Regions from separate parts of the Bacillus sp. JJ864 genome, predicted to be linked through region 1. Evidence: riboswitches for the same ligand, from Rfam matches in the RefSeq annotation. Region 1 holds a riboswitch; each other region holds the start of a gene.
The links. A riboswitch is a leader RNA that binds a small molecule or an ion and turns the genes downstream of it on or off. The one in region 1 is predicted to bind thiamine pyrophosphate.

Region 1 (10,783 bases):
AACTTCACAGTGGATTCTCTTACTTTGCTGTTATATGCTCGCTTTAGTTGGATTTGCAGGAGCCAATATTTTTTACGATGCGTTTTTAATAGATGTGACGACAGAGGAACGAATGAACCGTATTTCAACACGCGGCTTTGCCCTTGGCTATATTGGGAGCACGATTCCATTTATCGGCTGCATGGCTCTTATTATTCTTTCACAAAAAAGTATTATTCCATTATCAGTCGGCGTGACAAGCCAAATTTCATTCGCAATTACAGCGCTTTGGTGGGGACTCTTTACAATCCCTATGTTAAAAAATGTGGAACAACGCTACTATATCGAACGTGATCCAAATCCTGTTGTAACAAGCTTTAAACGTCTTGTTCATACATTTAAAAATATCCGTCAATACCGAACAGTGTTCTTCTTCCTCCTTGCCTATTTCTTTTATATTGATGGAGTCGACACAATCATTACAATGTCAACAGCATACGGAACAGACCTTGGAATTAGTGCAACAAATTTAATAATTATTTTATTCGTCACGCAGATCGTCGCCGGTCCGTTTGCCTTGTTATATGGCAAGTTATCTGAAACATTTACCGGCAAGAAAATGCTATATGTTGGAATTATTATGTATATTATTATTTGTACATACGCTTATTTCCTAAAAACAACGTTAGATTTCTGGATTTTGGCAATGCTCGTTGCTACTTCACAAGGTGGTATTCAAGCGTTAAGCCGCTCCTATTTTGCAAAGCTTATTCCGAAAGAATCCGCAAACGAATTCTTTGGATTTTATAACATATTTGGTAAATTCGCAGCCATTATGGGCCCGGTTCTCGTCGGTGTCACAACGCAGTTAACCGGTAAAACAAACGCTGGTGTGTTAAGTATTATCATTCTATTTATCATAGGAGGATTTCTGTTAACACGTGTACCAGAGGGTTCTTCGGCTTCTGTAACAGAACCTTCTCAAAAACCAGAAACATTATAATAAAACGCTCTCCCAACTTATACGAGAGAGCGTTTTTATTATGGATTTACTTTCTGCATCTCTTGCTTTGGTGTCATCTTCATTTTAAATATCGGCAAGACAGCAGCTAAGCCAAGTATAGCCGCTACACTAAATACCATAATAAGTGAGGTCGCTTCCTTCAATACTCCCCCTAAAGAAACACCTATTAATATCGTACTCATAAATAATGGTAGTATCGTTCCATTTACCCGGCCAATCATGTTGTCATCTACAAGTTGAATCATAAACGTTCCGATTACGATATTTACACAAGCTAAACAAATTCCTGTTATAAAACGCATGCATACTGTGATCCAAAACGAAGTCGAAAATCCTTCTACAACAAATGAAACAGCTAAAATAATCATTCCAAAAACGAGTAAATGTTTCTGCTTTACTTTTTTAGAAACAACAGCTGCCACAACGCCCCCAATTAACATCCCAATGCCATCGGCTGCAGTTAAATATTGGACAGCTTCTTTCTCCATTCCTAATCGCTCCACAACGAGAAAGACTTCAAGCGGTTGTACTAAACCTGCTGCTAAGCCAATGATCGAAAAAGCAATAGCCAACATTCGCAGGGGATTCAAACGTAACACATACAACCAACCTTCTTTTATATCATTCCATAATGAAGATTGCCGCGCCTCTACTTCTTTCATCCACCCTGGCAGAAATGAAAGACAAAGAGCTGATAAAGCAAAAATAATGATTAAGCTGTAGAGTGATGCAAATAAACCGAGCTGTGTATATACGAATGTTCCTACAACTGGACCAAAGATAAGGAACAACGCTTGTAAACTTTGAGATATAGCAATGGCTGCACTCACATGTTCCTCTTCGACATGATGTTTAAAAACGCGTGAAGTTGCTGGCTGTGAAAATTGGCTGACGACCGCTGATACAAATGTTGCAGCAAATAACGCTTGCCAATACCCAATATTCAACAAGAAAACGATCATAACGATAGATAGTGCACTTAATATATCCCCTGTAATCATCGTGCGATTTGGATTCCACCGGTCAGCCAAGGCACCTCCAACAAACGAAAAGATAAATATAGGTGCGTATTCCATAACGGACAATATAGAAACAGCAACGGGATCATTATTTGTCTGTTCCATAACAAAAAACAAAAGCGCCATATTTCGGATCCAAATTGCAAATTGTTGTAAAATATCAGAAGCAATTACAAGCAGAAACACTCGATTTTTTAACAAAGCATTCATCGTATCTCCCCCTTTTCTAAACCGACCGTTCAGTCTAATTTATTTCAAAAGAAAAGCTGCTGACGTTACGATCCAGCTGCCATTCCCTGTAATAAAACATCAATTGCCTTTTTATAAATACGTTTCATTTCTTCTGCATTCATTTCATAATATAACGGTCCAAGCCCAGCTAACAAACCGTTCACAACGTACATGAGATCATTTACATCATCTTGACGAAATTCACCGGATGCCATCCCTTCTTCGGCTAGCTTCTTAAAAATGCTATACGATTCACGAGTTAAGGCGATCATTTCATCCATGATATCTTTCCTTACAACTTGACTCGTTAGAAATTCTTCAATTGTACTAGAAATTGGATTTTGTACATCTTCCACATAATATTCCGCAAGACCATATAGCTTTTCTGTACTTGTCTGGTACTGCTTTTCTTTTTCTGCCCATTTTTCCAGCCAATCGTACGTATGCTGCTTCACTACAAATAAAAACAATTCTTCTTTACTTTTAAAGTGGTAATAAATACTACCTTTACTCCGCTCAGTAATTTCACAAATGTCTTCCATAGATGTTGCTGCATACCCTGTTTTTGAAAATAATTGTTCTGCTTTATAAGCAATTTCTCTTTTAATTTCTTCAGCACTTTTTCTCATCATTGCACCTCATTAAACCGACCGTTCAGTCTAATTTTAACAAAAAATGCCTCTTCCTTACAAGAGGCATTTTTCTCATTTAAGAAAACATCTTGTCAATCCAATTATGAATCGCATACAATTTCCCTATTTTTAACGCAACCTTAAATAAAACAACGCCACCTGCTACTACAGCAAATGCAATCATTTTCCCTTTGTTTTTTACTTTCAGCTTTTTCTCCATTCTATGTTCCCTCTTTTTCTCTTTTTCTCTTTTTCTCTTTTTCTCTTTTTCTCTTTTTCTCTTTTTCTCTTTATTAATCAAACGTTTGTTTAATACATTTCACAAGACTTTCCCCCAACTAATCAAACGTTTGTTTAAATTTCAAAGCAATAAAAAATGCGCCTTTTCAGGCGCATTTCTATGTTAATCTCCGCCGCAGCTGCCACCATCTCCGCCAAAAGAACTTCCGCAATCCCCCGAGCTGTCACTAGATCCTGCAAAAAATATTGGTGCACTATATCCTGTACTATCCGTTGAATCGGAATTATATCGTTTTCGTCCTCGCTTTCTTTCACTAGACGCAGTTACTTTTACAATAATGGCAAACAGTATAATAAAAAACACAGCCCCTACTAACATTTCCATTCTAAAATCCCCCTTTCACTCTTCAACTAGAGTGCGATTTATATTTTTCAGGGAAAGCAATCACAACTATATATTTCGCCAAAACTCCCTCCATATCCTCTAATAAAATTACATTTTCACCTATATTAGGATGAATTTCAAACTAATAGTACAGATAGCAATTGTTAGCTCTTATTTACTTCAAAATTATACGAACTCCCTTACAGGAATTTTCGAAATATCTTATCGCGATATATACCAAATGAAGCTGTTTCTTTTAATTTACGTCTTTCGATCAATTGCTGAAAACGAAGTGATTTTGCCGTTAATTCCTCTTGTAATCCCCGTCTCTCTGCCATAGCTTATGCTCTTAACCAGAAACACTTCCCTCACGATTAAACGCGTTTACACCAGTCCTGCACTGCCCATACTTGTGTCACCCATTCTTCATAAAAATCTGGTTCATGGGAAACGAGCAGAATCGTGCCTTCATATTCCATAAGAGCTTGCTTCAGCGCTTCTTTTGCCCGAACATCTAAATGATTCGTCGGTTCATCTAAAACAAGTACATTACTTTCTGTTAACATTAATTCACATAAACGTACTTTCGTTTGTTCCCCGCCGCTTAATGAGCAAAGCGGTTGCAAAATATGCTCTTCTGTTAAACCGCACCTTGCTAATGCTTGCCGAATTTGTTTTTGCGTCATATCCGGCCGCAGTGACCATACTTCCTCAAGCGGTGTTTGCTCCGTGGCAAATTCCTCTTGTGCAAAATAAGCTGGATTTACTCGCTCTCCTATTTGCACGGTGCCGCTTAAAGGCTGCAAATACCCAAGCAATGTTTTTAACATTGTTGTTTTCCCAATCCCGTTATAGCCGACGATTGCAATTTTTTCACCGCGCTTTATTTGTAAATCAATTGGACTGAATAAAGGCTCTTTATAACCAATCTGCATATTTTTCGTCTCTAAAATTCGGCTAACAGGATCAAAATGCACCTGAAACGTAAAACGCAGTTGCAGCGCAGAAGATGGTTTTCCGATTTGATTAATTTTTGCTAACACTTTTTCACGACTTTTTGCCTGTTTTGCTTTACGAACTTTATTCTTTTGAATAAAATTCTTTAGTCTTTCCATTTCTTTTTGCTGCCTATCATACGCTACTTGTAATTGCTGTTTATTTTGCTCATAGTTTGTTAGGAATGTTTGATAATTACCTATATAGCGTTTCATTCCTTTATGTTCTAAATGATAAATGACATTCGTAATTTCATTTAAAAACCTTTCATCATGCGAAACGATAATATAAGCATGTTCGTAATTTTTCAAATACCCCATAAGCCATTCAATATGCACGCTATCAAGATAGTTTGTTGGTTCATCAAGTAATAAAACATGCGGCTCTTCTAATAATAATTTTCCTAATAACAGTTTTGTTCGTTGGCCACCGCTTAGTTGCTCCACATCACGATCCATACCAAGTTCTAAAATTCCTAATCCCGCAGCGACCATTTCGATTTTTTCTTCAATATGATAAAAATCAGAATGCTCTAGTACACTTTGCAGCTCTCCATATTGCACTAACAATTGTTCAAGATTATCGCCTGCTGCCATTTTCTCTGCGATTTGCAGCATCTTATTCTCGGTATCATACAAGTGGGCAAAGGCGCTTTGTAAATACTGCATAATCGTTGTTCCGGACTGTAAATCTATATGTTGCTGTAAAAAGCCGATTTTCACCTGCGAAAACCATTCAATCGTCCCCCCATCAGGAAGCAATTCTCCAGCTAATATACGCAGTAATGTCGATTTCCCTGCTCCGTTGCTCCCTACAAGACCAACATGCTCACCTCGCAGTAATCGAAAGCCAATATTTTGAAAGATTATTTTATCACCATACATATGGGTAAGATTTTCAACTGATAACATACTCATTTTACTCTCTCCTTTTCGCTTTACATCTAAAGCCAAACGAGAGAACAGTACAATAAAAACAATATTCAATTCGCTGAACGCAAAAATGGATAAGGCAAACACACCTTATCCATTACAAATTATTATCGTAAAAAAGGAATAAGGTTCTTTATCTACTGTCTTTCGGTTGGCTTTTACTCAAAAATTGGGCAGACTTCCCCCTTATCAAGCCAAAACCATTTGAAGAACAGTTGATAAAGTCATCTTATCCTTTCACCTCTTTATAAATTATTATTTGTATATAGAATAAACAAAAATCATACATTTATTCTATCATATGCTACATTCTGCAAATTTGTTAAAATTCCTGCTTAGAATCTGTAAAAACCCCTTTCTTTTTAGGGGGGCGAGAGCATCTGGCCATGCATAGAAGCGGTCAGGGCCTTTTTCTGCCACACGCGAAGCTTAAACAAAAGGAGAAAGTAAGTAGCAGGCTCCTTTTTGTCTACCTGGCGGCAATTTCATTTTCTTCCTGAGTCAACATTTGCTTAACAAAAAAATCCTTAACAGTAATTGTATCAAAAACCGTTAAGGAGCAATATTTTATTTCCTCATATAAGGAGCTAATATTTTTAAGATCGCTGTTTTATCTTCTTTTAACTCTTCTGACGTTAACATATCCATCGTTCTAGGACGCGGCAAGTTCACTTTCACTTCTCCAACAATTGTTGATGGTTGCTGCGACAAAATGAAGACACGATCTGATAACAAAATGGCTTCATCTAAGTCATGCGTAACCATAATGATCGTTTGTTTCCCTTTTTGCCATGATTCTAATAACCAGCTATGCACTTCCATTTTTGTAAATGCATCTAATTTTCCAAAGGGCTCATCAAGCAACATAATTGGTTTATCACATAAATACGTACGTAAGAAGCTAACACGCTGCCGCATTCCACCTGATAACGCATCTGGATAATGGTCTGCATATTCATCAAGTCCAAATTGCCTTAATGCTTCCATACCAATTTCTAATCGTTTTCTTTTGGATTGTCCTTCAATTTCTAAAGGCAATACAATATTATGAAGAGCAGAACGCCATGGAAGCAGAAGATCTTGCTGCGGCATGTAGCTAACAAGATCCCGCTTCATAACGGATTGGTCTTCATAAAGTACATCTCCATCATTTGCTTGTTCAATGCCAGCAATAATGTTCAATAACGTACTTTTTCCGCAACCACTTGGTCCAACAAACGAAACAAATTCACCTTCTTGAACTGAGACATTCATATGCTCTAGCACGGTTTTCCCATCAAATGTTTTCGTAACGTCTTTTACTTGTAGTCCGTTCATTTTTCACTTGGAAGGAATTCGTTCGTAAAGGCCGCTTTCACATCAATTTTCTTTTTAATGACTTTATTGTCATATAAGAAATTCATATAATTCGTCCATACTTCTTCCTTCTGTACTCCCCACGCTTTCGCATCATCTTGGTATTTCGTACTTAACCATTTTTGGCTTTCTTGTACTAACTCTTTATTAATGTCTGGTACATTTTTAATTAAAATATCCGCTGATGCTTGCGGTTCTTTAATTGCAAAGTTATAGCCATCTGTTGTTGCTTTCATAAACTTCTTCACAAAATCTTTATCTTGTTTTGCATGTTTTTCACTAGTAATAATAACAGGACTATAATAATCTAGCGCTGGATCTAAATCTTTTAACATAATCGTATTCAGCTCAATGCCTTTTCTTTTTGCTTCAATACCATCCCAGCCATAATAGATCCACTCAAAATCAGCGTCACGGCCAATAGATTTAAAGAAATCCGTTTGTCCAAGTACAACCTTTTGCACTTTATTATAGTCTGCTTGATGCTTATCCATAATTGTTTTTAAAGTAGCTTCTTCAGCTGGTGCTCCCCAACCGCCATATCGTTTTCCTTCAAATGCTTTTGGAGATGTGATGTTATCCTTTTTTAAAGATGCAAATGCCGATGTATTATGTTGAATAACAGCACCGATAGATACGACTGGAATGTCTTCCACTCGCGCTGTTGTTACGTTCTCTTGATAACTTACACCAAAATCAGCTTTTCCTGATGCAACCATTTGTTCAGCAGACGTATTTTCACCTGGCTGAATAATTTCTACATCTAGCCCTTGTTTTTTATAATAGTCTTTCGTCTTTGCTACATATAAACCAGTATGGTTTGTATTCGGAAACCAATCCAATACTACTTTTACTTTCTCCTCTTTACTCTCTTCTTTCTTCCCTGCTGAGCAGCCTGCAAATGTAAATAATAAAGAAGCTGCTAATAACGCTTTTAACCCTTTTTTCATTTTTCTCCGTCCTTTCTGTAAACCCATGGTGCTGTTAGTCTTGCCATAAATTCAACAATAAAATACAAGAGTAGCGTCACACAGGCAATAACAGCAGCGATTCCAAACACACGAGCTGTTAAAAAAGATTTCGTCGCTCTTGTCAGCATAACGCCTAATCCTTCACTTGCCCCAAGCCATTCCCCAATAATGGCTCCCATTACGCTATATGTAACGGCAATTTTTAATCCTGAAAAAAAGTATGGCAGTACTGCTGGAAATTTCACTTTTTGATAGACTTGCCACTTGCTTGCCCGCATTGTTTGCAGCAACTTTAGCATCGCTTTATCTACCGTTTGAAAACCTTCTAAAATACTAAGTGTAATCGGAAAGAAGCATACGAGAATCACAACCATTACTTTTGGCAGCATTCCGTAGCCAAACCAAATAATAAATAACGGTGCGAGTACAACAATCGGAACGGTTTGTGAAATCACTAATAATGGATTAATTAACACACGGAATAATGGAATTACATCCATAATTATTGCAATGCTCGTTCCAAGTATAATTGCAAAAAATAATCCTATGAAAACTTCTTGTAAGGTCTGCACCATATTGGGAAGTAATAAATCTTTCATTTCTATCAGTTCATGTACAATTGCAGAAGGCTTCGGCAAAATCCACGGTTCAATATGGAATATGGAAACAGCGCCTTCCCATATTGCGATGAGAAGGAAAAGCCAAATTGTCGTAATCGCTATGTTAGATCTCTTCTGTTTTTTCATGCTCTTCACGATACTTCCACACTTTTTCATCAATCGTTACGCCTGTGCTTGGACGATAGTGAATTTTAATAGAAGTAATGACTTCTTCTGCCCCATCATCTATGCAAGCTTGCTGCGCACGTTTAATAATATTAAGAAGCTCGTCTAATTCCCCCTCCATCGTCGTTTCCATCGCGCCAACTTCATAGCGCACGCCTGATTGCTGAACAACCTCAATCGCTTTATCTACAACCGCATATACATCTTTATGTTTTGCTTGTGGTACAACAGAAAATGAAACTGTAACTTGCTGTGACATACTAAGTTCCTCCTTTAATTTCATATAAAAAGAAAAGGCTTTCCTGCCCAAAAGCAGGAAAGCCTTATATACAAGTTATCATAGAATAACAGTCGCTACGATTCTTGATACAACTCCCTACGCTGGCATTATCCAGATCAGGTTAAGGGTCGATGTATTGTTACATCCTCTCAGCCATACCGGCTCCCCTGTTTCAATTCGTCTTCATTGTAGCACGTATTATTTTTATGAACAAACAAATTTATTTTTTTCTTCTCAAAAATACTGTCTCAAGTTACTCTTCATATTTTTACACAAAAAAAGGGACCAATGTTATAAAAACATTGGCCTAAACCAACCCTATCAGTCCGGTAACTGGCTAGCATAGTCTTATTTGACCTTAGCTCCTATAGCTTTGCGACCTTGTGTTTCCACAAGTTTGCCTTTCTCGAGAACGAGTTGAACGATATGGGAGTTTTATGAGAATTAAACAATTCTCTGTCCACAGATTACACCATCTAGATTAGTTTGTCCACTTATTTGTACATATAAATATAAAATTTCAAAATAACCCTCTTGTAACATAATGTTAACAAACAGAGTAAATCACGTTTTTAATGTGTTATAATTACAAAAGAGCTAGCCTTTATAAGGGCTAGCTCTTTTTAATCAAACGTTTGTTTAAATATTTATTCAATGATTTCAATACTATATCCTTTCTTCCGCATTCCCATTAGCACTTGCTCAATATGCTCATTATCTTTCGTCTCAAGAGAAAGATGAAGCTGTGCATAACCTGGGAATACTTTCGATCCAATTCTCTCTAAGTGAATGTGAAGAACATTTGCTTCTAAATCGGTGATAATTTGCAATACTTGCTGCAATTGTCCTGGCTTATCTTTAATCATAGTTGAAATATGGACAAATCGTCCTGCTTCCACCATCCCGTGTTCAATAATACGAGAAATAAAATTAACATCAACATTACCGCCACTTATTACAGAGACAATCTTTTTCCCTTGCTCAGGCACTTTTCCATATAACAGCGCTGCTAATGAAGTAGCACCCGATCCTTCTACAAGTAATTTATTACGTTCTAATAACATAAGCATTGTCCGCGCAATCTCCATCTCATCCACACAGAAAATATCATCTACATAACGCTGCACAAGCTGAAAGGTGAGATCACCTGGTCTTTTCACCGCAATTCCATCGGCCATTGTAGGCGTTGATTGTACTGTCACCCTTTGTTTTTCCTGTAAAGATTGTTTCATACTCGGACATGCTAGCGCCTGGACACCATATATTTTCACTGATGGCTTTTGTTCTTTAATCGCCATCGCAACGCCCGCAATTAAGCCACCGCCTCCAATCGGACAAATGACCGCGTCAACATCATCAAGCTGATGCAAAATTTCTAATCCAACTGTTCCTTGTCCAGCAATCACATGCTCATCATCAAATGGATGGACAAATGTCGCTCCAGTTCGCTCTCTTAAATCAAGCGCATAAGCCAGTGCTTCATCAAATACATTTCCTTGCAATTCGATATTCGCTCCGTAACGCTTTGTTGCAAGCACCTTACTAAGCGGCGCTCCTTTTGGCATAACAATGGTACATGGAATCCCGAGCATATTACTAGAATAAGCAACACCTTGCGCATGATTACCAGCCGATGCTGCCACAACTCCTTTTTGCAATTCTTCTTTACTAAGTGAAGTCATTTTATTATAAGAACCACGCACCTTAAAGGAACCCGTCTTTTGCAAATTCTCAAGCTTTAAATAGATTTCATTATGAGCGAGCTCACTAAATGTACTAGAATAATCTAACGGTGTCGTATGGACAATGCCTTTCATTTTTTCATGAGCGGCTATAATCGTTTGTAACGTAATCATGTTGTCGCCTCCGAAACAGTATATTCATACACTTTAGTTTCAAACGGCGCAATTTGTTTTATACAAAAAAGAACAATTTCTACACATAAGAAATCGT
Region 2 (10,783 bases), on a different contig from region 1:
AAATTGTGGAATGTAAATTAAGCATCCAATAATGGCAGCGAAGATAGTCACCCAATGTAAAGATGTGCTTTGCCAGTAACCAATGATACAGACAAGTATCATTGTCATAGCGATGATTGCTGGCGGCATGCGGTGCCCTTTGAATAACTTGTCTGATAAATAACCAGCCAAAAGAGTAGAAGGAATAGCTGCCCATTCAAAGAATAAAAAGGCAACACTCATCTCTTCCTTAGTGAAATGTTTCACATGTAATAAATAAATAGGTAACCAGCTTATAATACCGAAACGAACCATGTAAACGAAAACATCTACGAAGGAAACGAACCATGCATTTTTGTTAAATAAAACATAATTCTTAAAAATCTGCCAAGCACTCATGTCTGCTGGCGGTTTTGAATCAGCCTTTTGTTGCATTTGTGAATCATCGGATTCGTCCTTGATAATTTCGTTTAACGGAGGCAAGCCCTCGCTTACTGGTGAGCCTTTAATAAGAGTTAGTATTATAAGTGCAATAACAATGGCTATTGCGGCTGGAATTTGATAGCTTGCCGCTTGCCAGTGATTGGAGCCTAACATAGCAAAACTAACACCAACGATAGGTGCTACGATACCTCCGCCTATATTATGCGAAATATTCCATATAGCACCGATCGTTCCTCTTTCTTTACGAGGAAACCAGTTTGCAATAGTAATAAAGCTAGGTCCAACTCCCATTCCTTGAAAAAGTCCATTGAGAACAACGAGAAGTGCAAACATCCAGAATGCCGTGCTGAAGCCCATCATAATATTGACCATAGCACACAGAAGCAAGCCAAGCGCCATATACCTTTTAGGATTAGCTTTGTCGGCTAAACTACTCATCAAACCCTTACTAACTCCATAAGCGATAAGCATGGAACTGCTTAATAAGCCTACTTCTGTAGCACTGAGGTTGAGTTGTTCCTTCAGATAAGGAGTAGATAAGACCAAATTGTTACGTACTATATAGTAAGCTATGTAACCTAAAAACACTCCTAATAAAGATTGTAGCCGGAAAACCTTATAGGTTTTTTGAACCTGATCTGGTGCTATTTTTGTAGTAGCAATTTTAGGTTTCAAAAATGAGAACATACTATCTACCTCGATTTCTTTACTTTGATTTACAGAAAAAACTTAGATTAGCATGAAATTTAGTATTTCAATAGAGTGCTAACTTGGTGGAGACGTTTTCAAAAATACTTGTGTTATATCATCCTCCTTTTGTTACATTATCTTATATGCCAATTCGTTAAACTATCAGTAAATATCTGATTTTATGTAAGATAATATAGTAGAGTCTATCAGAATTTATCTTACAGACAGTATTTATAGCTATCTAAATCTGTTTTCATTTTTCAGCATATAAGTCGTTGGTATACAGAATAAAATATGCTCCATACTCGCTTTCTCTCTTTGTTTTACTCCTTGTATACTGCAAGAAAAGCCCCTAACCTCTTCTGTGCTCGTCCCTAAAAAGAAAGCGGACGTTTTTTATTTGTATTTACATACTTTCTGTCACAACTCTGACACGAAAAGTAGTGTTGTATACACTCTTCCATAGATTTCGTGGATCGTTCTGAAGTAATATATAAATATAAACTTCAAAAACATTGAATCAAGCATGATTCAGTAAATCGGATTAATACATAAAATGAAACTTCCATAAGTGGAAGCTTCATCTCCCACTTATGGAAAGCTCTCACCAATCGAGTTTTTACGGGTAGTTATCCCTATCTGTTTTCTTTGCTTGTCTCTCGATGTTGAGGTGAGGATCCCAAAGGAATAAGGGGATAAATTCCTCGCCTGTAAGAATGGAGGAAAGTATGACAAATTGGTTGAGGCTTTTTTTTATATTTTTTATTACTTTACTTGCAATAGGCTGTCAGCATGATCGTTCAAGCTCTCAAATTGTTTTCTCCGAATCTGAAATTATGCCTGTTGGTTCACAAGATGGAAAGCCCTCTCCTGTACGGATTGCAATTTCAAGTGTGTTATCACCGACTGATACAATTATGTACTACAGGAAAATAGCTGATTATATTGGAGAAAAGCTCCATAGACCTGTAATTTTAATCCAGCGCAAGAGTTATAATGAGATTAGCATGTTGATGATAAATGGAGGCGCTGACATCGCTATACTTTCAACAGGAGCGTATATTACTTACAAACATGTCGAAGGACTTGAAGCAATTGCTATGCAAGAACGAATGGGAGTTCCCTATTACTATGGTTATGTTGTCGTACACCGCCAAAATGAAATATCCGATATAAATGATTTAAGAGGCAAAAACGTTGCCTTTACCGATCCAACCAGCTATTCCGGATATATTTTTGTGAGGAAAAAATTAGCTGAATTAAGTGAAACTCCAGAGCATTTCTTCGGTCGTTATGTTTTTACATATAATCATGAAAGCTCCTTAGGCGCTGTGATAAATAAGGTTGTTGACGCAGCTGCTGTTGATAGTTTAGTCTTTGAGCGCACGAAACGTCAAAATCCAGAACTGGTTAAGGATTTGGAAATTATTGAAAAAACGGAACCGATTGGTACCGGTCCTGTTGTCGTTAGGAGTAATTTACCTGATGAAGAGAAGAAAATTATTAAAGAAAGTTTCATTTCCATGCACGAACAAGAACCAATAAAATCAGCTTTTCAGGGGCTGTTTATTGATCGTTTTGTTCCATTTGAACCTAAGTTATATGAGGTCACCTATGAAATGGATAAATAAATTACAAATAAACCAGAAGATATTTGGAGCTATCCTCGTTTCACTACTCTTTCTTGCTCTATTATTGGGATGTATCATTTGGGAGTCACTCACAAAAATGATGACAGAGGACCTTAAAAAGCGTGGCGTAAATATCGCTGAAAATATTGCGGCATTGTCTTCGGATTACATTCTAACTGACGACTACTATTCGATTCACCTCCTCATTACCCGGGCACAGGAAACGAATAAAGACGTTCGTTATATACTGGTCATTGACAATAATAATGTTCTTATTGGAAATACATTCTCTAAACATCTACCGAAAGGAATATTAAATGCACATAAGCCTAATGGTAGCAATAATGAAAAATCCGCTATATTAACTTCAGATGAAGGAAATATCCATGACATACTTGTTCCAATTGAAGGTGGAGATGTAGGATTTGTTAGAGTTGGAATGGCAGAAAAAGAAGCGAAAAGCTATATTTTTACTAAAATAGTAGAATTGATTTTCGCTACATTTTTGGTATGCATGGGAGCGGCAGGTATAGCTTATTATGTAACTCGTATCATTACCAAACCAATCAACAGTTTAGTTGATATAGCATCAGGTATATCAGCCGGTAATTTATCCTTAAGGGCTAAAACAGAGGGTGACGATGAAGTTGGAAAACTAGCGCGGGCTTTTAATGAAATGGCTGATAACCTGATTAGTTCGAGAACGGCAGTAGAAAAATTACTGAAGGAACTTCAAGAAAAGGATGCTCTTCGAGATACGTTAATCTTGAAATTATTATCCGCGCATGAGGAGGAGAGAAAAAGAATTTCTCGTGAACTTCATGATGAAACAAGCCAAGCCCTTACGTTTCTAATGGTTACAATGCGTATTTTGGCTAATGAAGCTAAAGATGCTGAACAACAGGAGCTACTTAATGTAAGCCGAGAGACTGCGGCAAATATTTTACGAGAAATTAGAGATTTAGCGGTAGAATTAAGACCACCAATCCTTGATGATATAGGTTTAATTCCGGCATTAAAGAAATATATAAGAAAGTTTGAAGAAAAATTCGCTCTTGCTGTAATTTTGCACGTTCCCGATGATGACAGTGCTACCATAGATAGTCATATCGCTGTAGCACTATACCGAATTGTTCAAGAAAGTCTTACTAATGTAGTGAAACATACAGTAGCGACTGAGATTGTAATTAATATGGAGATTAAAGATTGTTCTATTAAGCTAAGTATCCACGATAACGGACAAGGTATACATGAGACTGATTTTGAAAAAGCTCGCCAGCAAAATCGAATTGGAATATATGGAATGAGGGAAAGAGCTGAATTACTAGGCGGTTCATTTTTTATCAAAACTCACAAAATCGGTGGGACTGAAGTTATGGTGTCTATCCCAGTAAAACAGAGAGAAGGGTGTCAAGATGAAAAAGACAATCAGCATAATGCTAGTTGATGACCACGCCTTGATGAGATCAGGTTTAAAACTACTATTGCAAAAAAGACCGTCCTTACAAGTTGTAGGTGAAGCCTCTGATGGACTTGAAGCCCTTCAACTTTACGACATTTTAAAACCTGATATTTTGATATTGGATATATCTATGCCACGCTTAGATGGAATCCAGGTTCTCAAAGAAATTAAATTACGTTATGAACAAGCGAAAGTCATAGCGCTCACCATGCACGAAGATGAGGATTATATAACGTTAATCATGAACGCGGGAGCTTCAGGTTATGTCCCTAAAGCAGCTGTAGATGAGGAATTATACACTGCTATTGATTCTGTTATGGATGGGTACTTATACCTTCGCCCAAAGGAAATTTCAACGATGTTAAAAAGAGTACAAAATGAAACAGAGTCCCGAAATCCTTATGTAATTCTAAGTCCACGTGAACGAGAGGTATTGCAGTATCTTGTTAAAGGATTTTCATTGTCTGAAATTGCTCAAGAGTTAACGATCAGTATAAAAACGGTTGATACTCATAAGACGAGAATGTTGAACAAACTGAATCTTTCTAAGAAAAGTGAACTTGTTCAATATGCGATAAAGTATAATTTAATCAACATGATATAACGGAATGGTGTTTGTGAGAAAAGATATTTTTTCCTTTCATTCATTGAAAGTAGCAGAAAAATCCCGCTTTAGAAAAGCGGGATTTTTGTCTATCTCTTAAATAATTAGAACATCTAAATATTGCTGATTAAGCAATGTTTTTTGTATTTATATAATGCTTATTCACGCCTGTAAATAAGCGCGGTGCTGTTATAAATAAAACGACAAGTAGAACCGCACACAATACGAAAGAACCAATCATTGTAACGCCGTTAAAGATAAAGGAATATAAAACAGCTGATTGTCCTTTTGGTGCATATTGTCCAAAGAAAATAAAGCCAGCAATGAAGTGCCAAAAGTAACGAGCTAAGCTACCAATAAATGTAGCAATAATGATATACGTAATTGTTTTTGCTTTTTGTTTATTGGCAATTGCTTGTTGAATTGGTGCATGAAATAATCCAGCAAAGCCAATAAAGGCAAAGGCGATAAAGTATTCAATAAACGCTTGCACCGGTGTGAAAATAGATGCATCTCCTGCAACAATTTGTAATAACCCCCAAACGAGACCACTTAAGAAACTCGCTTTAAATCCCCAACGGTAAGCAATAATAAAAATTGGAATCATAGCAAATGAGATAGAACCGCCTGTTGGAAGTTTAATAGAGAGCGGCAAAATGTCGATGACTAATGCCAATGCTGCGAGAATCGCTGCCTCTATCATTGCTTGTAAATTTGTGTTACGCATGTAAAAGTCCCCCTATATCCAAGTTACAAAAGAAGAACCATTATCATAGAGGGATGGAAATACACAAATTATAAATCACTACTTATGTATATACGTCTGCACAATTCCTACGTTAGCATTAACTAACAGGTTCAAAGGGTCGGAACAAAGTGTTCCCTCTCAGCAACGAGGCTCCCCCTGTGACAACGAGATTCTTAGATTGTTACTATTATTGTAATAATAATGGTTAAGAATGGCAAATGAAAATAAAAACCCTTTTTTTAGGGAGGGAGAGAGCAACTGGCCGTACATAGCAACGATTTTTATGTTAAATAAGATGGAATTGTACGAAAATAGTAATAAATACACAGCATAGTGTATAGTGTTTTTTCAGAGAGTCATGTTATAATTTATATTGATAATAATTATCGTTATCTTTTTAGGGGGATAATTTATGAACTTAGTTGATATGAGTATAGATGAAAAAGTACGTGTAAAAGATTTACAATCTCTTGATAAATTGTTAAAACGCCGTTTGGCTTCATTTGGATTTTCTGAAGGTTGCGAGCTTTGTGTAAAACAAAAGGCAATGCTTAATGGTCCTTGTACATTAGAATGCCGTGGACAATTAATCTCTATTCGTCATTGTGATGCGAAAATGATAAAGGTGGAATTAGCGTGAACAAGGTTGCTTTGCTAGGAAATCCGAATACGGGAAAAACATCATTGTTTAATGCGCTTACTGGTTCTTATGAATATGTTGGGAACTGGAGCGGAGTAACCGTAGAAAAAAAGATTGGTAAGTTAAAAAATAAGCAAGGAATGTTAATAGATTTACCAGGTATATACGATTTAAATCCTGTATCCCGTGATGAAGGGGTTGTTACACGGTTTTTATTAACAGAAGAGTTTCATCATATGTTAAATATTGTGGACTCCTCTCAATTTGAACGTAATATGCATCTAACATTGCAATTATTAGAATTTGGAAAACCACTTTCTATCGGTTTGAATATGATTGATGTGGCAAAACAGCGCGGGATTATGATTGATGTCAAGAAGCTATCTGAAATGCTAGGTGTAACAGTTATTCCCGTTATAGCAAGAAGTGGAAGAGGCTGCGAGGAATTATTAGCTGCTCTTCATGAAAGCGATAAGGCGGAGCAGAAACCGTTTGTTCTTTCATACGGTAAAACGGTAGAGACAGGAATCCAGCGCGTTATGGAGAAATTGCAGCGAGAAAATGATGAGCATGCAAGGTGGCTTGCGCTGCAATTTTTAGGAAATAACGAAGTGGTAGAGAAAGAACTCACTAAGTCGCATGTATATAACGAACTTGTAGCAATTCGCTCTGCATTAGAAGCAGAATTGGATGTTACGCTAGAGCAGCATATATACGGAGTACGTGCAGCGTATATTGAAAAGTTGAAAACAAATGTGATTCGTCATGAAAAAGAAGGAAGCATTCCTTTTTCGGAAAGAATTGATAAATTAATTACGCATAAAATTTTTGGACTACCGATCTTTTTAGGAATCATGTTTTTAATTTTTCAGGTTACGTTTTCATGGATTGGAACGCCTTTATCGGATCAATTTGATGCATTTGTCGGCGGTCCATTTACAGATTGGGTAACAGCAGGTCTTACGAATATTGGTGCGTCTGATTTCATTCGATCGCTCATTACAGATGGAATTATTGCTGGTGTTGGTGCGGTATTAGTATTCGTGCCGCAAATTTTTGCGTTGTTCTTCTTTATTTCATTACTAGAAGATTCCGGATATATGGCGCGTATTGCCGTTGTAATGGATCGGATTATGGAGTTTTTTGGATTAAACGGAAAAGCGTTTATTCCGATGATTATCGGTTTTGGCTGTAATGTACCAGGCGTTATGGCAGCGAGAACGATTGAACAGGAGAAAGAGAGGCTGCTTACGATTTTAGTGACACCATTTATGTCATGTTCAGCCCGCCTGCCTGTATATGCATTATTTGCTGGAGTCTTTTTCCCGCATAGTCAAGCGATTGTTGTATTTTCTTTATATCTTATTGGTATTATCCTTGCATTACTCGTTACAAAAATTATGTCCGTTACGGTTTTAAAAGAAGAGAAATCTATTTTTGTAATTGAACTTCCGCCTTACCGTGTGCCGCAAGCAAAAACGTTATGGCGCAGTACGTGGGAAAAAGGAAAAGGATTTGTACGTAAAGCAGGTACATTTATCTTTGGTGGTTCTGTTGTGATTTGGTTATTAAACTATGCTGGGCCATCTGGATTCGGTGTAGATATGGGAGATAGTTTCTTAGCGATGATTGGCGGGTTATTTGCTCCAATTCTTGCGCCGCTTGGGTTTGGAACATGGCAAGCAGCTGCATCACTGTTAACAGGATTTTTAGCAAAAGAAGTTGTTGTTTCGACAATGGCAATTATTTATTCTGTGAAAGAAGATGTATTAGGAAACGTAATTGGTACGCATTTCACAACATTATCAGCATATTCGTTTATGTTCTTTATTTTATTATATGTACCATGTTTAGCAACAGTTGCGGTTATCCGCCGTGAAACAGGGTCTTTAAAGTGGACGATTTTCTCTGTTGTTTACCCGCTTGTGGTTGCATATGTATTAACACTAGCAATATACCAAGTTGGATCCATGCTCGGATTCTAAAAGGAGATGTATCATAATGATAGTTAATATCGTAATTGGAGCTGTCATTTTTGGATATGCAGGATATACGCTAATGAACTTCGTAAAGCGAAGTAAAAAAGGGAAATGTGCAGCATGTTCTCTTAATAAATCATGTCAGTCAAACATTTGTAGCACTGATATGGAACAAGTTGTGAATAAATAGAGGAAAGCTTTGCGAATTTCGCAAAGCTTTTTTTATCTACCTTTTAGAAGTTGTGATGGGGATGTCATATTATGGATTGTATATTTAAGAAACAAGATGTAAGTACACTTTATTTTTGATATAATGTACACATAGGTTTAAGGTATGAATATTCTTACTGTAAAGGAAGATTTTCGGGTTTTCCAAGCGCTGAATTTGAAATATGAAGCAATTAATTAGGAGGAATTAGAATGTCTGTATTTAAGCGATTAAGAGATTTAACGATGTCCAACGTGTATTCATTAATTGAAAAAGCGGAAGATCCAGTTAAAATGACGGATCAGTATTTACGTGATATGCAAGAGGATGTACAAGAAGCGGAGAAAAGTGTAGCAGCTCAAATTGCTCTTGAGAAAAAATTTAAACTGTTGTTTGAAGAGCAAGAAGCACTTGTAAAGAAACGTGAAGAACAAGCGCACATGGCTGTTCAAGCAAATAACATTGATCTTGCACGTCGTGCTTTAGAAGAAAAGCAAAATGCAGAACAAAAAATGAATGAGTATAAAGCAAGCTACGAGCAAAATAAAGCGGCTGCTGATAATCTTCGCGCGAAATTAGAAGAAATGCGTAAGCAATTAACAGAATTAAAAAATAAACGTGAAACGCTTGTAGCGCGTGTGAACGCAGCAAAAGCACAAAAGAATATTAATCAGGCAATGTCTGGTTTTGATGCGAATACAGCAAAAGCAGGTTTAAGCCGCATGGAAGAAAAAGCTCTTCAATTAGAAGCTGAAGCAGAAGCAAGCGGAGAAATTTATAAAAAAGAAAAATCATTAGATGAAGAATTTGCGAGTTTAAACAAAAACTCAGCTGTAGATGATGAATTAGCTCGTATTATGAAGCAGTATGAGAAATAATCTATAAATGAAAAAACCTTTTCTTTTTAGGTTGGAGAGAGCATCCGATCATGCGTAGGAGCGGTCAGTGCTTTTTTTGGCCCCATACCGCGTGAAAACAAAAGGAGAGAATGAGTGGAGAACTGTTATTGTTTTCATGGCCGCGGTTTATATGCTAGGAAATTACGATGGATTTATAGAGAATAGACAACGGAACCGACATGTCATAGTAGGAAGTCATGTCGGTTTTCTATTATTTTTTCAGAGGTGGTTTTTTCATGACAGGGATGAACATTTTAGCCATGCTTGTATGGACAGGTGCAAGTGCGATCCTTTTATTTCTATTGATGTGGATTGATTCACTTTTTACTAAATATAAAGATTTAGAAGAAATTAAAAAAGGGAATATGGCAGTTACGACGCGCTTTGCGATGAAGTTGTTTGCACAAGGATATATTTTGTCGCAATCGATTTCAAAATCAAACGATTTATGGCAAGCATTACTTGCATCAGCGGTATCTTTTGTAATCTTATTATTTGTAGAAATGTTTGTTGAACTTATTTTGCGAAAAACAGTTAATTTAGATTTAGATGAAGGGACAAAGCAAGGATATGTAGCACATGCTGTCTTAGCGGGTTCGTTACATATTGTCGGTGCCCTTATTTTATCAGCATGTCTATAACGAGAAAAGGATGGGTAGGTCAATGAGTTTATTTAAACGTATTAAAAATATAATAAAAAGTCCGGAACCTGCTAAACCTGAGAAAACGGTACTTACGTTAGCGCCTGGTGACATGATTGAAGTTTCGTTAGTCATGTATGAAGTGGTTGGAAAAACAAGCATGCATTCTCGTAATGAAATTGTTTTAACATTGCAAGATGGAAGAACAATTCGATATTTAAAAATTGAAAATCGCGAAAATACGTATTATAAATTATATACTCCTATTGATGGACGATTAGATTCAATCAATGAGATTCCAACGACAATTGAAATGGATGATATAGATTACCATATGGAAGAGCAATATAACGGGCGTGTTGTCGTCATGGGAAAAACACCATTTGCAGCATCTGATGAACAATACGTATGGGAGTTCCAATCTGATAATCGAAAGCTGCTTCGCGTTGAGTGGCAAGATGGACGTACAATGATGTATGAGGGAGAATCGATTCTTTCAGCTGATGTACAAATCATAAGAGCAACGTAAGGGGGCGTAATCATGTCAAAACGATTGTTTCCCATGATTAAATCGCTCGGCATCGCTATACTTGCTATTGTTATTTTACTTGTAATTGCAGGTTTTGCTTTATCGGGATGTCAAAATGGAAAGTCGATTCAAGATCGTTACCCGTTAGAATCAGTTGCGAAAGACGGTAAGCAAGAATCTTATGTGTATCGAGCCGCCAATAAATCAGTTCCTCAAGTTGCCAAAGAATTAATTGATGAACAGGAACCAAAACAAGCGTCTAAAGAAGACGAAAATCAAATGTTCCTTGTGTATTCTGATAAAATATACAACATTCAGAAGGATAAAGA
Region 3 (10,407 bases), on a different contig from region 1:
GTTTATAACAAAATATGAGCACTTTATTGGGAAATTATTATCGTACATTCCATTTTTTGAAATGATTCAAGTTCCACAGCAAATGTATTATTGTGAAGAACTTATGCATATATGCAAAGGAATCGGTTATAAAGAGGAACTACTACGCAATTATATATTTATACAATTACCAAATTGTTTTCCTTCTTTTATTAAGCAATTTTTAAAGAATAAGCGCTATGCATCAATACATGATATTTTATTTTATTGGTGCAGTGATGAACAACGTATGAATTTAGAACATAAATATAATTTAAGTTTTATTTATGAGCAATATGCATGCGGATAAACGAGAAAAGTAGTTTTAATTTATATAGAACGTAAAAAAGGATTCCACACGATGTGGAATCCTTTTTTAATAGTAAAGAGAAAGAAAAATGATTGTAAAAGAAATCATGCCGTACAAAAGAAATTGACTATTTGTATTATCTTTAATGCCGAAAAAATGATTCATTCTTTCATACGAGTCTAGAAAAGATTTCATTAGACTGGTTGTAAAGAATCGGTGCACTATTTCCCCACTTTCCATGTTTCTTGTTGTTGATGCTGTTGTTTCCGATATTCTGGAACATATATATATTGAGAGACTATAAGAAGAATAGTCATAAAAAATACTGGAAATATTGCCGAGACATGTAAGCCATTAAAATTAATATTTGTTATTAAAGAACTGATAATGAATAGAGCAGTATATATGTGTGAAATATGTCGCTTTAGTCGAATTTTGAATATTTCCATAAGCACTTCACAAGTAACAAATGTAATAACAATGCTTAAAAATACAATGTTTATGTTGTAAATTAATAAGCAACAAATTAAACCGAAAAATGCTAAATACTCAATCAGTAATGGAATATTACGTATCATTATGCGTTACCTAACTAAGAAAGGAAGTGGATTTACAGCATTTGTTTTTTCAAAATTCCATTCCCCGTTATGCAATTCAAAATGCAAGTGTTGTCCAAATGAATGCCCTGTATTTCCCATATAACCGAGCAATTGGCCTGTTTGTACTGTATCTCCTGCTTTGACAGCGCGGCTTTTCATGTGGGCATATACAGTTGTGTATAAGTTCCCGTTTATACGATGGGCAACAAATACAACGTTCCCATAGCTTGTAGAATAATATGATTTCACAACAGTCCCAGATGCGGCAGCTTGGATTGGCACATTTCCTGTTGCTGCAATATCTACACCATAGTGCATTTCTCCCCAGCGTACATCAAATTCTGAGCTGATTTTTCCTTGAGCAGGATATTTAAATACAGCTGGAATAGATGGTGTAGCTTGCTGTTTTGGTTGCTGCTGCTGTTGTTGTCCTTGCACTTGCACTAAATAATGCTGTGCGACATAGCCATATCCTGATCCGTAGCGAACTTTATACCATGTTCCCACACTTTCAACGACTTGTACTTGTGTTCCCTTTGCTAAAGAACCGATAATAGCTGTATTTGTTCCTGCTCCGCTGCGTATTTTTAACGTTGGAGTGGCAACAAAATAAGAACTTCCGCCTTGTACAGTAATTCCTTTTACTAATGGCTGATCGGCGTTAGATAAAAATTCTTTCTTTACATAACCGCTTGTTCCATTATGTATAACTTTATACCATCCATCTTGTTCTTCTTGAACAGTAACAAATTTCCCGTTTGGTAATACAGTAATAATTTCAGATTGTGTATTTGGTTCAGAGCGAACGTTTAATGCATCTACATTTACGATATATTGATTTTTTTCTAGTTTGGTTAACGAAATGGCTTCTTTTTTGACATAGCCAGTGTTATTGTGAGTGTGAACTTTGTACCATTCATTTGTTGTTTCAAGAATAGTAACGGGAGTGTCACGTGTAATGTTATCAATAACAGAGTCTGTTCCATTCGGGCTATTGTACATTTGTAATGTTTCCGTTTTTACATAACCAATGTTTGCTTTTGCTGTTTGCTCTGCTTCTACAGTATGTACATTAGAGTCTGCTATAGAGGGGAGCATAGCGGCAACTGCTACAGTAGTTGCTGTTAGTGTTGCAATTTTTAAATTCATATATTCATAGACCTCCTTATGTGATAAATTGGTATAATCTAAATTATAATATGAAGATATTAAGTTTGTAACATATTTATGGATGAAAAACAAACGAAAGCTTTTTTCTCTATATGTAAGTTACAAAACTTTTCTTTTTAGAGTGGTGAATTTGGCCGCGTATAGAAATGGGCAAGGCCTTTTTCTACCACATGCAAGGTTTAAACAAAAAGGAGAAAACAAGTAGCGGTCATGATGTATTTTGCATAGCAGCGACTTAAATGTCGAAAAGTGAAAATGGGTATATACTAAAAGGATAGCAGATTTATAGCTATTATGGAAAGAGCGAGAAGAAATTCGATTTTTTCTGAACTTACAGATAGGTAGAAGGAGAAATGAAAAGAGTTGCGGGTGAGATATTGTGATGGTATACTGACTATGTTAAATGAATATACTGCTAGGGGGGCTAGTGTTGCTAGCTGAGAGTAAGACCTATAGTCTTTGACCCTTGAACCTGATCTAGATGATGCTAGCGTAGGGAAGCAATTTGGACGATATAAATAATGTCCCCGTTTCTTTATGCATAGAAACGGGGACTTTTTTATTGAAAATTTTATAGAACACCACTAGGGGTGCTTAAAAGCTGAGAGAGGTAAAAACCTTAACCCTTATAACCTGATCTAGGTGATGCTAGCGTAGGGAAGTGGAAACAACAAATGAGTTTTTCTTTTGTTTGCTGTGGCCACTTCTTATATAGAAGTGGTTTTTTATTTGGAAACATATATACAGGAAGGGGAAGCGGAAATGACATTTTGTGAAAGACTATTTGAAAAGGTGCAACCTGTTTGGGAAAAGAGTCATAATCATCCATTTGTAACAGGAATGGGAGATGGAACGTTAGAGAAAGATAGATTTCAATATTATATTGTTCAAGATTATTTGTATTTGTTAGATTACGCCAAGCTATATGCAATTGGTGTTGTAAAAGCAACAAACCCAAAAGTGATGGCGAAATTTGCTGAACAAATTGATGGGATTTTAAATGAGGAAATGACGATTCATAAACAATATGCAAAGCGCTTAGGAATTTCTGTTGAAGAGATGGAATTAGCAAAGCCGTCTGCTATGAATCTAGCATATACAAACTATATGATGTCCGTTTCACAAAACGGTACACTTGCTGAGTTAATTGCAGCATTGCTTCCGTGTATGTGGAGTTATTGGGAGATTGGAAAGCGTTTAAATGCTATTCCAGGAGCGCGCGATCACGAATTTTTTGGTGAATGGATTCAAGGATATAGCTCTGATGAATATGGGAATCTTTGCGTATGGTTAATTGATTTATGTAATGAAATTGCAGTAGGGAAAACAGAAGAAGAACGAAATCGTTTAGAAGAGATTTTCTTATATTCCAGCCGTTTTGAATACTTATTTTGGGATATGGCATATCGTAAGGAGATGTGGGGTTTTGAGGAGCAAGAACATACTACAATTTCATAATGTTTCGTTTCGGTATGATGAGAAACCGATTATAGCGAATCTTGATACTGCAGTACAAGAAGGGGAATTCATTAGTATTATCGGGCCAAGCGGCTGCGGGAAAAGTACATTGTTTCGGCTTATTACAGGGCTTGAGAAAGAAAATGCCGGCACGATAGAGGTGAAGGGAACGACTCCTGTTGGCTATATGCCGCAAAAAGATATGTTACTCCCGTGGCGAACCATTATTGAAAATGCAGCTTTGCCTCTTGAATGTCAAGGAATGAAGAAAAAAGAGGCACAAATGAAAGCACAAGAGCTGTTGGAGCAGTTTGGACTGCAAGGGTATGAAAAGAAACAGCCAAAAGATTTATCAGGCGGAATGCGGCAACGCGTATCTTTTATTCGTACGTTGTTAACGGGCGGCGACCTTTTATTATTAGATGAACCGTTTAGTGCACTTGATGCATTAACGAAGGCATCTCTGCAAGAATGGTTGTTTGAACAATGGAAACATTGGCAAAAAACATTTTTGTTTATTACACATGATGTTGATGAAGCGCTTTATCTTTCTAATCGTATTTTTATCGTAACAGAGCAGCCCATTACATCATTGACTGAGCGGATTGTGCCGCTTGGGAAAGAGCGCTCTCGAAAAGATTTGCATCGCCCAGAAATGCTGGCATTAAAAGATGAACTCATTGGCATGTTGCAAAGACAGGTGCTTGTATGAAACGAATGGTAGATTATGTTCCGGCTATTATTGTAATTACAATTTTACTGATTGGATGGGAAGTAGGAGCACGGATTCTTGATGAAATGTACATTTTGCCGTCTCCAAGTGCTATTGTTCAAAAAATATGGGATTTGCGGGATATATTGCTTACAGTGCATTTACCAGCAACGCTTTCTGTTACTGTAATCGGTATTGTTATTTCCATTGTATTAGGTGTTGGGTTAGCGATGTTGATGAGTATGAGTACATTTGCTGAGAAGGCATTTTATCCACTATTAGTTGCTTCACAGACTATTCCCATTACAGCTTTAGCACCATTATTTGTTTTATGGTTTGGCTATTCGATTTGGAATAAGGTTGTTGTCACAGTACTGATTACATTCTTTCCAATTGCGGTGAATACGTATGATGGCCTTTGTAGTACGAAAAAGGAGTGGGAAGAGCTTTTAATTACATATGGTGCAACAAAAAAAGATATTTTTTTAAAATTGAAATTGCCGTCTGCACTTCCCTATTTTTTCTCAGCTTTAAAAGTGGCTGTGCCGTTTAGCGTGATTGGGGCAGCGATTGGAGAGTGGCTTGGGGCACAAGCAGGACTAGGCTATTTTAGTAAACGAATGATGACACAAATGGATGGTGCGGGTGTGTTTGCACCAATCGTTTTATTGTCACTTCTCGCTATTTTCTTTGTATTACTCGTTTCGATATTTGAGAGGAAATTTATTAGTTGGAGGAAGCACTCATGAAATTATTAAAGCGCATCTTTGTGTTTACATTATTAATTGCGATGATTGCTGGGTGTTCTAGCAATTCGGCATCAGAAAAGAAAAAAGGTGAAAAAGAAGTAACGGTCATGCTTGATTGGTACCCAAATGCAGTGCATAGCTTTATTTATACAGCAATTGAAAAGGGTTATTTTAAAGAAGAAGGTGTGAAGGTAAATATTAAATTTCCTTCTAATCCAACTGATCCATTAACGTTAGCGGCAGCAGGAAAAGTAACAGTTGGATTGTATTATCAGCCTGATGTTGTGATTGCGAGAGCGAATGAACACATTCCAGTAAAATCTATCGGTGCAGTTGTTCGTTCCCCTTTAAATCATGTTGTATCGCTAAAATCAGCAGGCGTTTCTTCTCCTAAAGATTTGGAAGGAAAAACAGTGGGATATTCAGGGACACCGTTAAGTGAAGAATATTTAAAAACGATGATTAAAGAAGACGGTGGAAACCCAAATAACGTAAAAGTAGTTGATGTTGGTTTTGATTTAGTACCGGCTCTGACTACGAAAAAAGTAGATGCTGTTACAGGGGCATATATTAACCATGAAGTTCCAGTCATGCGTCATGAAGGTTCCGAGCCAGCATATTTCAACCCAGCGGATTACGGTGTACCGAACTATCATGAACTTGTATTTGTAACAGGCGATAAAACATTGAAACAAGATAAAGAAACATTACAAGCCTTTTTACGCGGGGCAAAAAAAGGTTATGAATTTATGAAGAAAAATCCAGATGAAGCATTAAATATTTTATTAAATCATCAAGAAAAAGAGAATTTCCCACTTATTCCAGAAGTTGAAAAAGAGAGTATGAAAATTTTATTAGATAAAATGGAAACAAAAGATGAACCATTTTTATCAGATACAGCAAGTTCGTGGGAAAAACAAAATAAGTGGCTAAAAGAAAAAGGAATGGCAAAAGAAATTGTTCCGGCAAACGAGTTGTTTGAAAACATTTTAAAGTAGGCGAAAGGGTATGAAAGCTGAGCTTCACGTTATATCAAATGGTCGTATGTCATTTGAAGAGTTAGCGCATATAGCAACCGATATTGAAAGTGAAATAGATTATTTGCACATTCGTGAGCGAGAGAAAAGTACGAAAGAGTTATATGAAGGTGTGGAAAAGCTCTTACATAAGGGGTTTCCTTCTTCTAAACTTGTCATCAACGATCGGATTGATATTGCAATTTTATTCAATATTAGACGTGTGCAACTTGGATATCGCAGCGTGGATATAAAGTCTGTTAAAGAAAAATTTTCTTATTTGCATGTTGGTTACTCGGTGCACTCATATGAAGAAGCTGTTTCTGCTTTTAAAAGTGGTGCAGATTCTCTTCTGTATGGGCATTTGTTTCAAACAAACTCCAAAAAGGGAGTTCCGCCAAGAGGATTAGCAGGGATTACCGAAATGGCAAAACATTTAGCAATCCCAATTACCGCTATTGGAGGGGTTACTCCTAATAATACGGCAGAAGTACTCGGTACCGGTGCTGCTGGTATCGCGATTATGTCCGGAATTTTAAGTGCAGTAAAACCGAATGAGCAGGCGAAGTTATATAAGGAAACGATACGAAAGTGGGCGAGAAATCATGAAAAAAATATATGATGTTGCCATCGTTGGCGGCGGTGTAATCGGAAGTTCGATTGCACATTTCCTTGCTGACAGAGGTTATAAAGTTGCTATTATTGAAAAACAAAAGATTGCTTCTGAAGCGTCTAAAGCAGCAGTTGGACTATTAGGTGTACAGGCGGAATGGGATGAATACGATCCGCTGTTTGAATTAGGTAGGAAAAGCCGCGCGATGTTTCCAAAACTTGCAAGTCTATTACGTGATAAAACCGGAATTGATATAGGATATGAAGAAAAAGGAATTTACCGTATTGCTCAAAATGAAGAAGAGAGTGTACGGCTTCTTCATATTATGAAATGGCAGCAGCAAACAGGAGAAGAGTCCCATTTTATCTCAGGAGAAGAACTACGGAAAAAAGAACCCTATTTATCTACTTCGATTATTGGAGCAGTCTACCACCCAAAAGATGGTCATGTGATTGCCCCGGAGCTGACGAAAGCATTTGCTCACTCTGCTGCGATATCTGGAGCGGATATATATGAAGAAACTGAAGTGTTTGATATTCAAATGAAAGATAATCGTGTAACAGGATTGCTTACAACAGAGAGCGCAATTTCATGTGAAAACGTAGTAATTGCAGGCGGTTCATGGAGTACAAAACTATTAAAATATTTTCACCGTGAGTGGGGGACATATCCTGTTAAAGGTGAAGTCGTTGCAGTGCGCAGTCGTAAGCCATTATTACAAGCACCTATTTTTCAAGAGCGATTCTATATCGCACCGAAGCGCGGTGGACGTTATGTCATTGGGGCAACAATGAAACCTCATACATATAACAAGGCAGTGCATCCTGAAAGTATTACTTCTATATTAGAGCGTGCGTATCAGATTCTTCCAGCGTTAAAGGAAGCAGAATGGGACGGGGCATGGGCAGGATTACGTCCACAATCAAATCACAGTATGCCATATATCGGCAGACATGAAGAAATTACTGGTTTATATGCTTGTACGGGCCATTACCGAAATGGAATTTTATTAAGTCCAGTTTCAGGAGAGTATATGGCTGATCTTATAGAAGGAAAGCAAGAAAATCGTTTACTAGATTCATTGCTTTCTCAATCTATGTAAATCAATTTCATTTTCAACATATAAGTTACTGTTAGGCAAAAAGGAGACCTGCACTCGTGTTTTTAGCAAGGGAAGTGGCAGAAAAAGGCCCTGACCGTTACTATGCAAGGCTAGGACCACTCGCCCACCCTAAAAGAAAAGGATTTTAAGTTTGTTATACCTTTAATAAGGAGGCTGAAAGCTTGAATTTAAAAATTAACGGTAGGCAAGTAGAGGTACCAATTGAGGTTAAGACGGTAGCTGATTTGCTTGTTCATTTAGGATTAGAGACGAAAATTGTTGTTGTAGAACGTAATCAAGATATTTTACAAAAAGAGGATCATCAAGATACATCTGTTTTTGAGGGAGATCAAATTGAAATTGTCACATTCGTAGGAGGCGGTTGATTATGTTAAAAATTGGACCATTTACTTTTCAGTCTAGATTGTTATTAGGAACAGGGAAATTTTCAGATTTTGATGTACAAAAGAAAGCGATTGAAGTATCAGAAGCAGAAATTTTAACGTTTGCGGTGCGTCGTATGGATATTTTTGATGCAGAGCAGCCTAATTTACTAGAAAAAATTGATGTAACAAAGTATACCCTTCTTCCCAATACAGCAGGAGCAAAAACAGCAGAAGAAGCGGTGCGTATTGCAAAACTAGCAAAAGCATCAGGATTATGCGACATGATTAAAGTAGAAGTAATTGGTGATGATAAAACGTTATTACCAGACCCAGTTGAAACGTTAAGAGCGTCAGAAATGCTATTAAAAGAAGGGTTTATCGTTTTGCCGTATACGTCTGATGATGTTGTATTAGCACGTAAATTACAAGAATTAGGCGTTCATGCGATTATGCCGGGTGCATCGCCAATTGGCTCTGGTCTTGGCATTGTAAACCCGTTACATTTAAGTTTTATTATCCAGCAAGCAACTGTTCCCGTTATTGTTGACGCGGGCATTGGTAGTCCGGCTGACGCAGCATTTGCGATGGAATTAGGTGCAGAAGGCGTGTTGTTAAATACAGCTGTTTCCGGGGCAAAAGATCCTGTGAAAATGGCAGAAGCAATGAAGCTTAGTATTCAGGCAGGAAGATTAGGGTTTGAAGCAGGACGTATTGCACGTAAGCGCTGCGGGGCCGCAAGTAGCCCGTTAGAAGGAATGAGTATCCTTGAATAGCCGGTATTCTCGTCAAGTGTTGTTCTCTCCAATTGGGGAAGAGGGACAGAACAAAATAAGAGAAAAACATGTACTTATAATCGGCGTGGGAGCGCTTGGTAGTGCAAATGCAGAGATGCTCGTTCGCGCTGGAGTTGGCAAAGTGACGATTGTTGATCGTGATTACATTGATTGGAGTAATCTGCAGCGCCAACAGTTATACTGCGAGGAAGATGTAGAAAATCATTTACCAAAAGCAGTGGCAGCTAAGCGGCGCTTACAAGCCATTAATAGCGATGTAGTTGTAGAAACTTATGTGCAAGATGTAACAGCAGAAGAACTAGAAGAACTTGTTACAGGTGTAAATCTCATCATCGATGCAACAGATAACTTTGAGACACGGTTTATTGTAAATGATATATCGCAAAAGCATTCTATTCCATGGATTTACGGAGCTTGTGTTGGGAGTTACGGTCTTTCTTATACGATTTTACCAGGAAAGACGCCGTGCCTATCTTGTTTATTGCAGTCGATCCCGCTTGGGGGAGTGACATGTGATACAGCGGGGATTATTTCGCCTGCTGTATCTATTGTTGTCTCACATCAAGTTGCGGAAGCATTAAAGGTTTTAGTAGAAGATTACGAGGCACTTCGTGAGGGGCTTGTGTCATTTGATGTGTGGAAAAATGAATATTCATGCATGAATGTACAAAAGTTGCGAAACAAGCACTGCTTATCGTGCGGAGAAGAAGCCGTTTATCCGTATTTAAGCAAGGAGAATACTTCCAGGGCGGCTGTTTTATGCGGTAGAAATACAGTACAAATTCGTCCGCCGCATAAAGAGCAGATTCATTTGTCTATGTATAAAAATCTGCTGCAAAACCGTGTAACGGATTTAACAGTGAATCCGTATTTATTATCGTTTTCTGTTGAGAATAAACGGTTAGTAGCATTTCAAGACGGCCGTGTGCTTGTGCATGGGACAAAGGATATAGCGGAAGCAAAAACGATTTATCATCGTTACTTTGGTTAAAAAGGGTGAGTGAAATGAGAGTGAATAAAGCATTAACGATTGCTGGCTCTGATAGCGGCGGCGGTGCGGGGATTCAAGCAGATTTAAAAACATTTCAAGAGCTCGGTGTGTACGGAATGACAGCTATTACAACGATTACGGCCCAAAATACGCTTGGTGTACAAGGGGTGTATCCTGTTCCTGTAGAAGGAATTGAAAAGCAGTTACATTCTATCGGTACGGATTTAACGCCAGATGCAGTGAAACTTGGGATGTTATTTAGTAGTGAGATTATTAAAATCGTAGCTGAAAATATTAAATCATTTTCATGGAATAATATTGTACTAGACCCTGTTATGATCGCAAAAGGCGGAGCATCGTTATTACAACAAGAAGCTGTAGCAGCATTACAAGAACATTTATTGCCGCTTGCAACGGTAATTACGCCAAATGTTCCTGAAGCAGAAGTATTAACAGGAATGAAGATTCATACGATTGAAGACAGTAAAG

Region 2: another riboswitch for thiamine pyrophosphate. It lies ahead of thiT (energy-coupled thiamine transporter ThiT); the one in region 1 lies ahead of V7024_RS07825 (MTH1187 family thiamine-binding protein).
Region 3: another riboswitch for thiamine pyrophosphate. It lies ahead of tenA (thiaminase II); the one in region 1 lies ahead of V7024_RS07825 (MTH1187 family thiamine-binding protein).

The regions. Positions count from the first base shown of each region.
Region 1 covers NZ_JBALLY010000041.1:29,574-40,356, forward strand. The annotation lists gene V7024_RS07775 (MFS transporter) at 1-982, shown strand, start outside; gene V7024_RS07780 (MFS transporter) at 1,021-2,232, opposite strand; gene V7024_RS07785 (TetR family transcriptional regulator C-terminal domain-containing protein) at 2,298-2,882, opposite strand; gene V7024_RS07790 (histidine kinase) at 2,962-3,105, opposite strand; gene V7024_RS07795 (hypothetical protein) at 3,289-3,510, opposite strand; partial or broken gene V7024_RS07800 (DUF1992 domain-containing protein) at 3,711-3,842, opposite strand; gene V7024_RS07805 (ABC-F family ATP-binding cassette domain-containing protein) at 3,885-5,423, opposite strand; gene V7024_RS07810 (ABC transporter ATP-binding protein) at 6,006-6,755, opposite strand; gene V7024_RS07815 (ABC transporter substrate-binding protein) at 6,752-7,744, opposite strand; gene V7024_RS07820 (ABC transporter permease) at 7,741-8,541, opposite strand; gene V7024_RS07825 (MTH1187 family thiamine-binding protein) at 8,489-8,809, opposite strand; TPP riboswitch at 8,907-9,009, opposite strand; cyclic di-GMP riboswitch class I at 9,156-9,242, opposite strand; gene ilvA (threonine ammonia-lyase) at 9,478-10,686, opposite strand.
Region 2 covers NZ_JBALLY010000156.1:6,630-17,412, reverse strand. The annotation lists gene pgtP (phosphoglycerate transporter PgtP) at 1-1,110, opposite strand, end outside; gene V7024_RS20800 (substrate-binding domain-containing protein) at 1,842-2,744, shown strand; gene V7024_RS20795 (sensor histidine kinase) at 2,728-4,191, shown strand; gene V7024_RS20790 (response regulator transcription factor) at 4,160-4,810, shown strand; gene thiT (energy-coupled thiamine transporter ThiT) at 4,938-5,537, opposite strand; TPP riboswitch at 5,624-5,725, opposite strand; gene V7024_RS20780 (FeoA family protein) at 5,971-6,198, shown strand; gene feoB (ferrous iron transport protein B) at 6,195-8,183, shown strand; gene V7024_RS20770 (FeoB-associated Cys-rich membrane protein) at 8,200-8,367, shown strand; gene V7024_RS20765 (PspA/IM30 family protein) at 8,598-9,263, shown strand; gene V7024_RS20760 (DUF350 domain-containing protein) at 9,521-9,925, shown strand; gene V7024_RS20755 (DUF4178 domain-containing protein) at 9,948-10,454, shown strand; gene V7024_RS20750 (DUF4247 domain-containing protein) at 10,467-10,783, shown strand, end outside.
Region 3 covers NZ_JBALLY010000091.1:3,472-13,878, forward strand. The annotation lists gene V7024_RS14980 (DUF3965 domain-containing protein) at 1-328, shown strand, start outside; gene V7024_RS14985 (hypothetical protein) at 550-906, opposite strand; gene V7024_RS14990 (SH3 domain-containing protein) at 913-2,076, opposite strand; TPP riboswitch at 2,505-2,613, shown strand; TPP riboswitch at 2,674-2,774, shown strand; gene tenA (thiaminase II) at 2,860-3,555, shown strand; gene V7024_RS15000 (ABC transporter ATP-binding protein) at 3,524-4,267, shown strand; gene V7024_RS15005 (ABC transporter permease) at 4,264-5,016, shown strand; gene V7024_RS15010 (ABC transporter substrate-binding protein) at 5,013-6,014, shown strand; gene tenI (thiazole tautomerase TenI) at 6,025-6,654, shown strand; gene thiO (glycine oxidase ThiO) at 6,638-7,747, shown strand; gene thiS (sulfur carrier protein ThiS) at 7,930-8,133, shown strand; gene V7024_RS15030 (thiazole synthase) at 8,136-8,906, shown strand; gene V7024_RS15035 (thiazole biosynthesis adenylyltransferase ThiF) at 8,899-9,918, shown strand; gene thiD (bifunctional hydroxymethylpyrimidine kinase/phosphomethylpyrimidine kinase) at 9,924-10,407, shown strand, end outside.